DNA from 3 places in the Ferdinandcohnia sp. QZ13 genome. Region 1 is predicted to be linked to each of the others. Evidence: riboswitches for the same ligand, from Rfam matches in the RefSeq annotation. Region 1 holds a riboswitch; each other region holds the start of a gene.
What was found. A riboswitch is a leader RNA that binds a small molecule or an ion and turns the genes downstream of it on or off. The one in region 1 is predicted to bind S-adenosylmethionine.
Positions count from the first base shown of each region.

Region 2: linked by a shared signal. The riboswitch ahead of RGU12_RS12255 (methionine ABC transporter ATP-binding protein) and the one ahead of RGU12_RS00060 (carboxymuconolactone decarboxylase family protein) in region 1 are both predicted to bind S-adenosylmethionine.
Region 3: linked by a shared signal. The riboswitch ahead of mtnK (S-methyl-5-thioribose kinase) and the one ahead of RGU12_RS00060 (carboxymuconolactone decarboxylase family protein) in region 1 are both predicted to bind S-adenosylmethionine.

Region 1 covers NZ_JAVIVW010000001.1:11,206-14,485, reverse strand. The annotation lists gene RGU12_RS00070 (HAAS domain-containing protein) at 1-40, opposite strand, end outside; gene RGU12_RS00065 (PadR family transcriptional regulator) at 45-368, opposite strand; gene RGU12_RS00060 (carboxymuconolactone decarboxylase family protein) at 561-1,229, opposite strand; SAM riboswitch class I at 1,395-1,501, opposite strand; gene tenA (thiaminase II) at 1,625-2,305, opposite strand; TPP riboswitch at 2,408-2,508, opposite strand; gene trmL (tRNA (uridine(34)/cytosine(34)/5-carboxymethylaminomethyluridine(34)-2'-O)-methyltransferase TrmL) at 2,630-3,100, opposite strand; gene RGU12_RS00045 (YidH family protein) at 3,196-3,280, opposite strand, start outside.
Region 2 covers NZ_JAVIVW010000002.1:118,587-121,866, reverse strand. The annotation lists gene RGU12_RS12260 (methionine ABC transporter permease) at 1-582, opposite strand, end outside; gene RGU12_RS12255 (methionine ABC transporter ATP-binding protein) at 572-1,603, opposite strand; SAM riboswitch class I at 1,757-1,853, opposite strand; gene RGU12_RS12250 (MOSC domain-containing protein) at 2,060-2,779, opposite strand; gene proC (pyrroline-5-carboxylate reductase) at 3,046-3,280, shown strand, end outside.
Region 3 covers NZ_JAVIVW010000001.1:1,048,872-1,052,151, forward strand. The annotation lists gene RGU12_RS05075 (pyridoxal phosphate-dependent aminotransferase) at 1-592, opposite strand, end outside; gene RGU12_RS05080 (carbon-nitrogen family hydrolase) at 686-1,474, shown strand; SAM riboswitch class I at 1,556-1,715, shown strand; gene mtnK (S-methyl-5-thioribose kinase) at 1,944-3,137, shown strand; gene mtnA (S-methyl-5-thioribose-1-phosphate isomerase) at 3,142-3,280, shown strand, end outside.

The DNA of each region.
Region 1 (3,280 bases):
TGAGATTGTCGATAAATGCCTCACTTTTTGTTGATAGCATATCCTTACCTCCCTTTCAGTAAATGGTTTACTGGTTTTGTAATTTGCTCCCATTCTTCGATAATAACTTCTAAAGCCTCATGCCCCTTTTCTGTCAAAAAATAATATTTCCGATTTGGTCCTGATTCGGAAGGGCGCATTTCTCCCCGGATAAGTCCATTCTTCTGGAGTCTCAATAAAATGGGATAAATGGTTCCTTCACTTACATCAGCTAACCCAATATTCAACAGTTTTTGTGAAAGCTCATACCCGTAGACTGTCTCTTTTTCAATGACAGCCAACACACATCCATCCAATACTCCCTTTAACAATTGGCTTCTTATTGACATTTCATCTTACTCCCTCCTCTAGTTTGTTATACAAGGTAGTGAACAAAAAAATAAAGTTATTCTTTGGTAGTTGGTTTAACAAGATAGTAGTTATAAAAAACAACTATCTTGTTATACAAAATAGTTGTTTTAAGTGTAAATTTATTTTATTTTTTTGTCAATCGTTTTTTTCACTTATTATTTTTCTCTTAATTACTTCTCGTCATACGCGTTAAGTGCGTTCACACTGTGCGCCAGCGCAGATCCTGCTTTTAATGCAATGGCAACGAAGATGGCTTCTGAAATTTCTTCCAAATCGGCTCCTGCTTTTTTAGCATTCTTCGTATGAAGGTCGATGCAGTAAGGACAACCTGTCGTATGTGCACAAGCAACTGCAATCAACTCTTTGTCCTTTTCTGTTAAGTTTTGCGCTTTGAGCGACTTACTGTCAAAATCTATAAATGCTTTAAATGCCTCTCCACTCAAGGCCGCAAATTCTTTCAGTCTAGCAAAATAGGATGCCTTATACAGCTCTTCATCGCCATTTCCATCATAAGCGTTGAGTGCATTCACTCCATGGGCTAAAGATGAACCAGCCTTTAATGCAGTCGCAACAAAAATAGCTTCTGCCACTTCCTCTTTCGTTGAGTCATTCTTTTTGGCATTACCAACATGTAACTCAATGCAATATGGACAACCTGTGATATGTGCGACCGCCACGGCTATCAGTTCTTTTTGTTTCACTGAAAGTCGACCCGCTGCTAAAGCTTGGCTATCAAATTTGATGAAAGATTGAAAGATCTCTGGAGCATATTGTTTCAATTCTGGAAGTCTTCCGAAGTATTCCTTTTTGTACAAGCTATCTGATTTTGTTACTGTCATTTTGCATCTCTCCCTTGGGTATTGGGTATTTTCCACAATTAAAATACGATTTTTCACATCAACTTACTTAGTTTTGTATAATGTGGATACCTAATGTTCGTTAAGTGAAACATATAAAATTCAAAAAAGCCTCTTCCGATGAGGAAGAGGCTTTTTGTACGTCCACACTCATCTTTCAAGCATTTGCTTGCTGGAATTAGCACCTTGATACAAATCGTAACGGTTGCTGCGGGATCAACGGACCAGGTTCCTCCCCCGACTCTTGATAAGAGAAAATCGTATTTAAGTTAGGAATTTATTATTTACTACCTTACATGAATGGACAAAAGCTTGTCAACAGAAATATTGGATTATTTCGAAAACATATCTCTCTATCGAGTTTCAAGATTTAACACTTATAGATTAATAGGCCACTCCTCTAAATCTTCCGCCATATCCCAAAACATGTATTCGTACATGCTTGTTTTGACCACAATTTCTTCAAGTGTTGCTAGTTCTCGTTCAGATTTTTCACTAGCCATTTCATTGAGAAGGGTTTTACAATCATCGGATAACTTCGTAAATTCATCGGATGCATACATTTTAACCCATTCTCCATAAAATTCATGTTCGATGGCTCCTGGCCATTTTACGAGCTCTTTTCCGATAAAATTATAACTCCATGCACAAGTAAGGACCGCTGCGACAACATTTTCAACACCCCCAAGATGGGCGACGTTCAGCATGTAGCTTGTGTAGGAAGTGGTAGTTGCTGCGGGCTTGGTGTCCTCAAGTTCTTCATGAGAGATACCAAATTTCGCAGCATATTGACGATGAAGATCCATCTCCACCTCAAGCGTACCATGTAAAAGATTTGCAAAAATGGACATTGTTTTTAAATCGGGAGCTTTTGCACTTCCTATCGCAAATAGACGGCTATACTCAATTAAATACACATAATCTTGTTTCATATAATGCTTAAATTTTTCCTTTTCCAACCAGCCCTCGCCTATCCCTTTGACAAAAGGATGTTCCAAATACGAATTCCATATCGGTTCTACTCGATTCCATAAACGATCTGTAAATAAATGACTCATTTTCATTTCCCCTCTCTACTTTTGACATTAGGGGAGATAAAAAAACAAAACCCATCACTAGTGACTAGGAATGGGTTCGGCAATATATCATCGTAAACACGACAAATACCAACTCCACTTCCCTACGCTAGTGTTACCTAGATCAGGTTCAAAGGGTCGATATTTCTATCTCTCAGCAAATACATGCTCCCCTAGTCGAATTGTTAGATTATTAAGTTACTATCTATTAGTTAAACATAGCCAGTGAAAATAAGCAAATGCTTGAAAGATTACCAGCCTTTCTATGTGCAAGCAAACAAAAAATACTCCTAGACGGAAGATTTCTTATTTCAAATTCGGATATCCTTGTTGTCTTAATGCCTCATATACCAATATCGCAGCTGTATTTGAAAGGTTAAGGGATCGAACATGTTGATTCATAGGAATTCTCAAAAAGTGATTTTTATGTTTTTCTAGTAAATCTTTTGGTAATCCAGTGGTTTCTTTTCCAAACATAAAATAATGTTCTTTTGAAACATCGCTGAAATCAAAGGCTGAATGTGTTTTTTCGCCAAACGTTTCAATATAGTAAAACTCACCTTGATTTCTCGAAAAAAAGTCATCTAATGAATCATAGTACGTGATATTTACAGAATGCCAGAAATCGAATCCCGCTCGTTTTATCATTTCTTCATCTGTTGAAAAGCCAAGTGGTCGGATTAAATGTAAGGCTGTATCCGTTGCCGCACAAGTACGTGCAATATTTCCGGTATTAGCCGGAATATCTGGTTGATAAAGTACAACATGTATTGCCAAGAATGGTCACTCCTAATTATGATTTCCCTCCAAATTATAGCATAGAGACCGAGAACAGAGGTACTTTAGAAAAGTTTGTTATACCTAGTTAGTCCTTACAAAATCACAAAGTAAATTCCAAAGACGACTGCAATCGTTATGACAAAAATCCCAAGGGTAAGCACCGTGGTTTTGGGTGTA
Region 2 (3,280 bases), on a different contig from region 1:
AATGACAACGGTAATGATCATAGTAGTAGTATCAAAGCGTTGGTACCCGTAGGTAATCGCAAGGTCCCCGATTCCTCCACCACCGACAGTACCGGCCATGGCAGAAGCACCGATCAGCCCGATTGTCGCAATTGTAAAGTTTACGACTAATGAACTGAGCGCTTCGGGAAGTAAGAATCGAAAAATTGTTTGGAAGGGAGTAGCTCCCATCGCATTAGCTGCTTCAAGCACACCTTCGTCCACTTCAAGCAATGAGCTTTCTACTAATCTGGCAATATATGGTCCGGCGTAAAATACGAGCGGAACAATTGCAGCAGCTGTTCCAATTGATGTTCCAACGATCAACCGGGTAATCGGAATGATTGCTACCAGTAAAATAATGAATGGAATGGAACGGAAAATATTAATGATTGCATTTACAACGGTAAAAACCGGCTGATTCTCAAGTATCTGACCTTTACGGGTTACAAAAAGGAGAATGCCGAGTGGCAGCCCGAGAATAATTGAAAAGATAAAAGAGAAGGCAACCATTTGTATCGTTTCAATGAGCGCTTCGATGATTTGTTCCGTATTAACTAGCATGGGATGTCACTTCCTTGAAGCTTATTTGTTGTGATTGCATATACGTTAAAGCGCGTTTTACCTCTGCGTCAGGTCCCTGAATTTCCACAATCAAATTACCAAATGGGATACCTTGAAGTTCTGTGATGCTACCGAACAGTACGTTGATATCGATATCCAATTTCTTAGCGAGTTGAGATAAAAACGGCTTTCCTGTTGACTGACCGACAAAGCTTATTCGGAAAATGTTTTGAGATCCCTGGTTGTTATTAATCATGCTTAAAATGGACTCGGGTATTTGATCGTGCATAACAGTGCTGACAAAGTTTTGTGCGGTTTGTGTCTTTGGTGCGGAAAAGACATCAAAGACAGTTCCTTCTTCAATCACTTGCCCTGCTTCCATGACAGCTACACGATCACAAATTTCACGAATTACAGACATTTCATGAGTGATCATTAAGATCGTAATGTTGTATTCTTTATTGATTTTTTGCAACAATTGCAAGATGGAGCTTGTTGTCTGTGGATCGAGTGCAGAGGTTGCTTCATCGCATAGAAGAATCGAAGGCTGCGTTGCTAATGCTCTGGCGATACCAACTCGTTGCTTTTGCCCTCCAGAAAGTTGGTCGGGATAGACATCGGCTTTATCACCTAGACCGACGAATTCAAGCAGTTCAGTAACACGCTTTTTAATTTGTTCCTTCGGTGTTTTGCTTAAAATAAGTGGCATTGCGACATTCGCGTATACTGTTTTTGAGTTTAAAAGGTTAAAGTGTTGGAATACCATCCCGATATTTTTCTTTACTTCACGGATCTGCTTTTCGGAAAGAGTTGTTAGGTCGTGACCGTCAACAATGACCTTTCCGGAGGTTGGGCGTTCAAGGAAATTCACACATCGAATTAATGAACTTTTGCCGGCGCCACTGAATCCGACCACCCCGTAAATTTCTCCTTTGTTAATTTTCAAATTGACGTTATTTAAAGCGTGCACTTTCTTACCGCCGCTGTCATATACCTTAATCAGTTCTTGAAACTCTATCATTTTTGATCTCCTTTCGTGTCCCTTAAAAATGTTACTTTAATATTTTGAATAGCATATTATTAGTTATTCTTATAATCAGAATATATTATTTTATGAAAATATAAAAAGCCCTCTTCAGACAGAAGAGGGCAGAAGGTCAATTCCATTATCCTCTTCTTATCTCTCAAGTAACTTGCTGGAATTGGCACGGTACGAATTGTCCGCTGCCGAGGTTTCAAAGGGCCAGTCCCTCCACCTCTCTTGATAAGAAGTATTTTTAATATAAATCACACTATACATCCGTAAAATATAATTGTCAATATATTTGATATCTTTTTGTTATTTTTTTAATACGGAAAAATATATATTGGAATAATTTTAAATCTATTTGAAACGATTGAATATATCAACCCATGGCATTCATATAAAATGGCTTGATTGGGCTTTCGGAGAAGGTCTCATCCTTCATTTAAGATATTATGTATTTGGTCCGTAAACACGGCTATCAATTGATTTTGACTCGCCTTTAAGCCGCTTTGTGAGGGTTTCTTTCCAGTTGACTGCAAGGTGTTCGCATGTGGCTAGTTTTGCAGCTGAGTCTAAATCGTCTTTCTTTTCATGCATGATTTCGTTGCAACGGGCGATCGACCATTCTGGATAGGATCGTTCAATCAATTTGATTGTATCGTGTCTTTTTACTATGCCTTCTTTGACAACACGAAAGTACCATCCTGTTCGACCACTTTTTTGAATCCGTAATGCAAAATCTAGTATTTTAAACCGTCGAGCTGGCTTCCAACACGGTTGACGCGGTTGAGAAATTTGTACCAGGGCTTCACCGACCTCATAAATATCTCCAATGCACACATTGGTTTCATCCAACCCCACAATAGAGAAATTTTCCCCCATTGCACCTGCCTGAATCCTTTCATTCTCCAATTCACTTTGCCATTTTTCATAATGCGTTGCTGCATAGGCGAGAACCGCCTTTTCGGGTCCTCCATGATTTTTTAAATCTGCTTGGCCGTCTCCTTCTAAATTCTCCTTTCCGAGCCAAAGTGGTGTGTGAACCGGCTCTTTAAAAATTCCACTTGTCCATTCTTTGTCCATGAGTTTCTTCGCATTCGGGTCTCCAAACGTTTTGGGTTTCCCGATAAATAATTGTTCTATGTAAGGGTATTTTTCCACATTCCCCATCTCCTTTTGCTTTAGTCTACCATGAATGGGGACGCAGAACCTGTTCCTCTGACCCAATCCTCTGATGCTTGTCCAACCTTCAAATATTATCCTCAGCGACGGTGTGAGCGCGTATCAGATGGTTAGATGTGATTAGCTTTTTATGGTAGCGTTTACACTAACTATTTGATTCATATGCATATGACATTCCAAGAATCCCTTGTTTATGATTTTAAAGATGTTACGATAAGTACTGTGTTTAAAATTCACCACAAGGGAGACATTTGATGTTACATGAAAAAACGATTGCTTTTATAGGGGCAGGGTCCATGGCAGAAGCGATGATTTCAGGAATTGTTGCAGCTGGAAAAGTCCCATCTAAACAGATTTTTGTTACCAACAGAACGAGTACGGAAAGACTACAACAGTTAGAATCTGTTTATAAGATTAATGGTTTAGTAAGCCAAGATTTACCACTAAAAAGTGTCGATATAATTGTCCTCGCAATGAAACCTAAAGATG
Region 3 (3,280 bases), 1.0 Mb from region 1:
TTGCAAAAGAAATGGTTTCTTCAAAAAATTCCTTTGTCGCTACAGCTCCGGTTGGGTTATTAGGATAATTTAAAAACATAACTTTTGCTTTTTCAAGCGTTTCTGATTCAAGTTCTGAGTAGTCAGGTAAAAAGGCATTTTCCGCTTTCAGTGGCATATATGCCATTTCGGCTCGAGCAAGTTCAACTCCTGACCAATAATCGGGATACCCAGGATCCGGAACTAACGCAATATCACCTGGATTTAATAGGCATTGTGGAATCTCAACTAATCCTGCCTTCCCTCCAAAAAGAATCGCAACCTCTGTATCTGGATCAAGTTCAACTCCGTATTCACGTTGATAAAATTCTGTTGCTGCCTTCTTTAAGAAAGAATGTCCACGAAACGGAGAATATTTATGAAATTTCGGTTGTTCAGCGCCCCTTTTTAATGCCTCAACGATGTGTTTTGGGGTTGGCTGATCTGGATTTCCCTGACCTAAATTGATGACATCGTGCCCCTGGGCAACAACGTTATTCACCTTTGCAACAAGTGAAGCAAAAAACTGCTTCGGTAAATTTTGCAGGATTTCAGATTGTTCGAAATTTTTCATGTATACACCTTCTTCAAAATACTTGAAATACTAGTCTAATATCATATATTGTTAGAGTTAACTTGTAAAGTATCATTTCACAGGAGGTTCCCAATGAATCTAAAAATTGCATGTATTCAGTATGATATTCAATTTGGAAAACCGCAAGAAAATTTTGATCTTATCTCTGAAGAGATCGAAAAAACAATGAACCAGGATAAACCCGATATTATCGTCCTCCCAGAGCTTTGGACAACTGGGTATGACTTAACAAGATTAAATGAAATTGCAGATGATAACGGGAATGAAACAAATGCTTTTATAAAAAATTTAGCAAAACAATATTCAGTTAATATTATAGCAGGCTCGATTGCCAAAAAGACTGAACATGGCGTTACAAACACAATGTTTGTCTTTAATCGTGACGGAGAAATAATCGGTGAATATAGTAAGCTCCATCTCTTCCAACTCATGGATGAGCATTTGTATTTACAAGCTGGCGAAGCAAAAGGTGATTTCACGATTGAGAACATACCCGCTGCAGGCGTTATTTGCTATGATATACGCTTCCCTGAATGGATACGCGCACATACAACAAGTGGCGCTGAAATTCTATTCGTGGTAGCGGAGTGGCCACTTCCTCGGCTTGAGCATTGGCGTACTTTACTCCTAAGCCGAGCAATTGAAAATCAATGCTATGTCGTTGCTTGTAATTGTGTTGGTAGTAACCCTGATAACGTATTTGGCGGTCATTCGATGATTATCGATCCTTGGGGAACAATTATTGCCGAAGCAGGCACGGAAAGCACAACATTAATTGGGGAAATTGACCTTAGCAAGGTGCAAGAAGTTAGAAAGCAAATTCCGATTTTCCAGGATCGTCGACCGGATTTATATAAATAAAAATATATTGACAATTATGTGTATTCGTTGTTATGATTCTCATCAGTATTAATAAAAAATTCAAATATCGTTATACTTGATCTCTTATCAAGAGCAGGCAGAGGGACTTGGCCCTATGAAGCCCAGCAACCGACCGTAATTCCATTGCAAAATGGGGCGCTAACTTTATAGCGCAGGGAAAAACCCACAAGGCACGGTGCTAATTCCAACAGGAAACATTTGATTTCCTGGCAGATAAGAGGTTTGATGCTGTGTCTTCAAGCCTCTTTCAATGTGAAAGAGGCTTTTCTGTTCGAAAAGCCTCCCAGACTGTTGAAAAACGCTCGCATACGTCGTTGCTTGCCTCAATCGTCCGCTCATGAAGGCAACTTCTATTCGCGTCTTCTCTCGGCTGCGCGCCTAGTCTGACAAGCGTTTTCAAGTCAGTCTGTAAAAATAATATTAAAAAATATTACTGGAGGTATATAAAATGGCAATTTCACATCAATCCATTTATGAACGATTAACAGAAAGTACAGCGGTGGCATTAGCCACACGTCTTCGCTTGTTTGAAGAAGGAACAGTACTGCAATGCAAAGAAATCGGAGATGGAAATCTAAATCTAGTTTTCCATATTACCCCTATAGATAGCGATAATGGAATCATTATCAAGCAAGCTTTACCATATGCAAAGGTCGTTGGAGAGAGTTGGCCATTATCCCTTAAACGTGCAACCATCGAAGCAAATGCATTATTAACGGCTGCTGACTATGCACCAGCACTTGTGCCAAAGGTTTATTATACGGATGAGCAACTAGCCATTACAGTAATGGAAGACCTTTCCCGTTTACAAATAGCAAGAGCTGGCCTAATTGAGGGTAAAAACTTCCCTCTTTTATCAGAGCACATCGGAACATATTTAGCGAAAACCCTATTCTATTCATCAGATTTTGGACTAGAGCCACTTAAGAAAAAAGTGCTAGTGCAAAAATTCATTAACCCTGACCTGTGTAAAATTACGGAGGATCTTGTATTCACCGATCCATTTTTTGATATCGATACGAATAGCTTTGAAGAAGAGCTACGAATTGATGTTGAGCAAATTTGGGTAGACCAATCACTTAAGCTTGAGGTTGCAAAGTTAAAGCAAAAGTTCTTAACACAAGCAGATGCTTTATTACATGGGGATTTACACACGGGAAGTATTTTCGCAAGCGAGACAGAGACAAAAGTAATTGATCCGGAATTTGCTTATTTTGGACCACTCGGCTTTGACCTTGGGCAATTCATTGCCAATCTTTTAGTAAATGCCATTTCGCGGAATTCCGAAAACCGTGAGCCGCTCTATCAGCATATTGAAAAAACATGGGATGTGTTTTTGGCAACCTTTACACATGCTTGGAAAAAGGATGCTGTGGAACAATACCGTGATACTGATGGCTATTTGGAATATGTTCTTGAGCAAGCATTTGAAGATGCAATCGGATTTGCAGGCTGTGAGTTAATTCGCAGAACAATCGGGCTAGCCCATGTTGCCGATTTGGATGGAATTGAAAACTTCGAGGAGAGAATCTCAGCGAAACAGCATGCCCTTCGTTTAGGAAAAGCGTTAATCCGTGACCGTAAGTCTATTAAGGAACTGCGAATTCTACGAAACTATGTAGACAAAACAGCTAAGGAGTGACATCATGACGAACATAAAAACTGTTCCACAATCGGTTCAGTGGAATGAAACTTCTATCAAACTATTAGATCAAACAAAACTCCCGTTAGAAACTGTATTTATCGACCTAGTTACAATTGAGGATGTATGGGAAAGTATCGTTT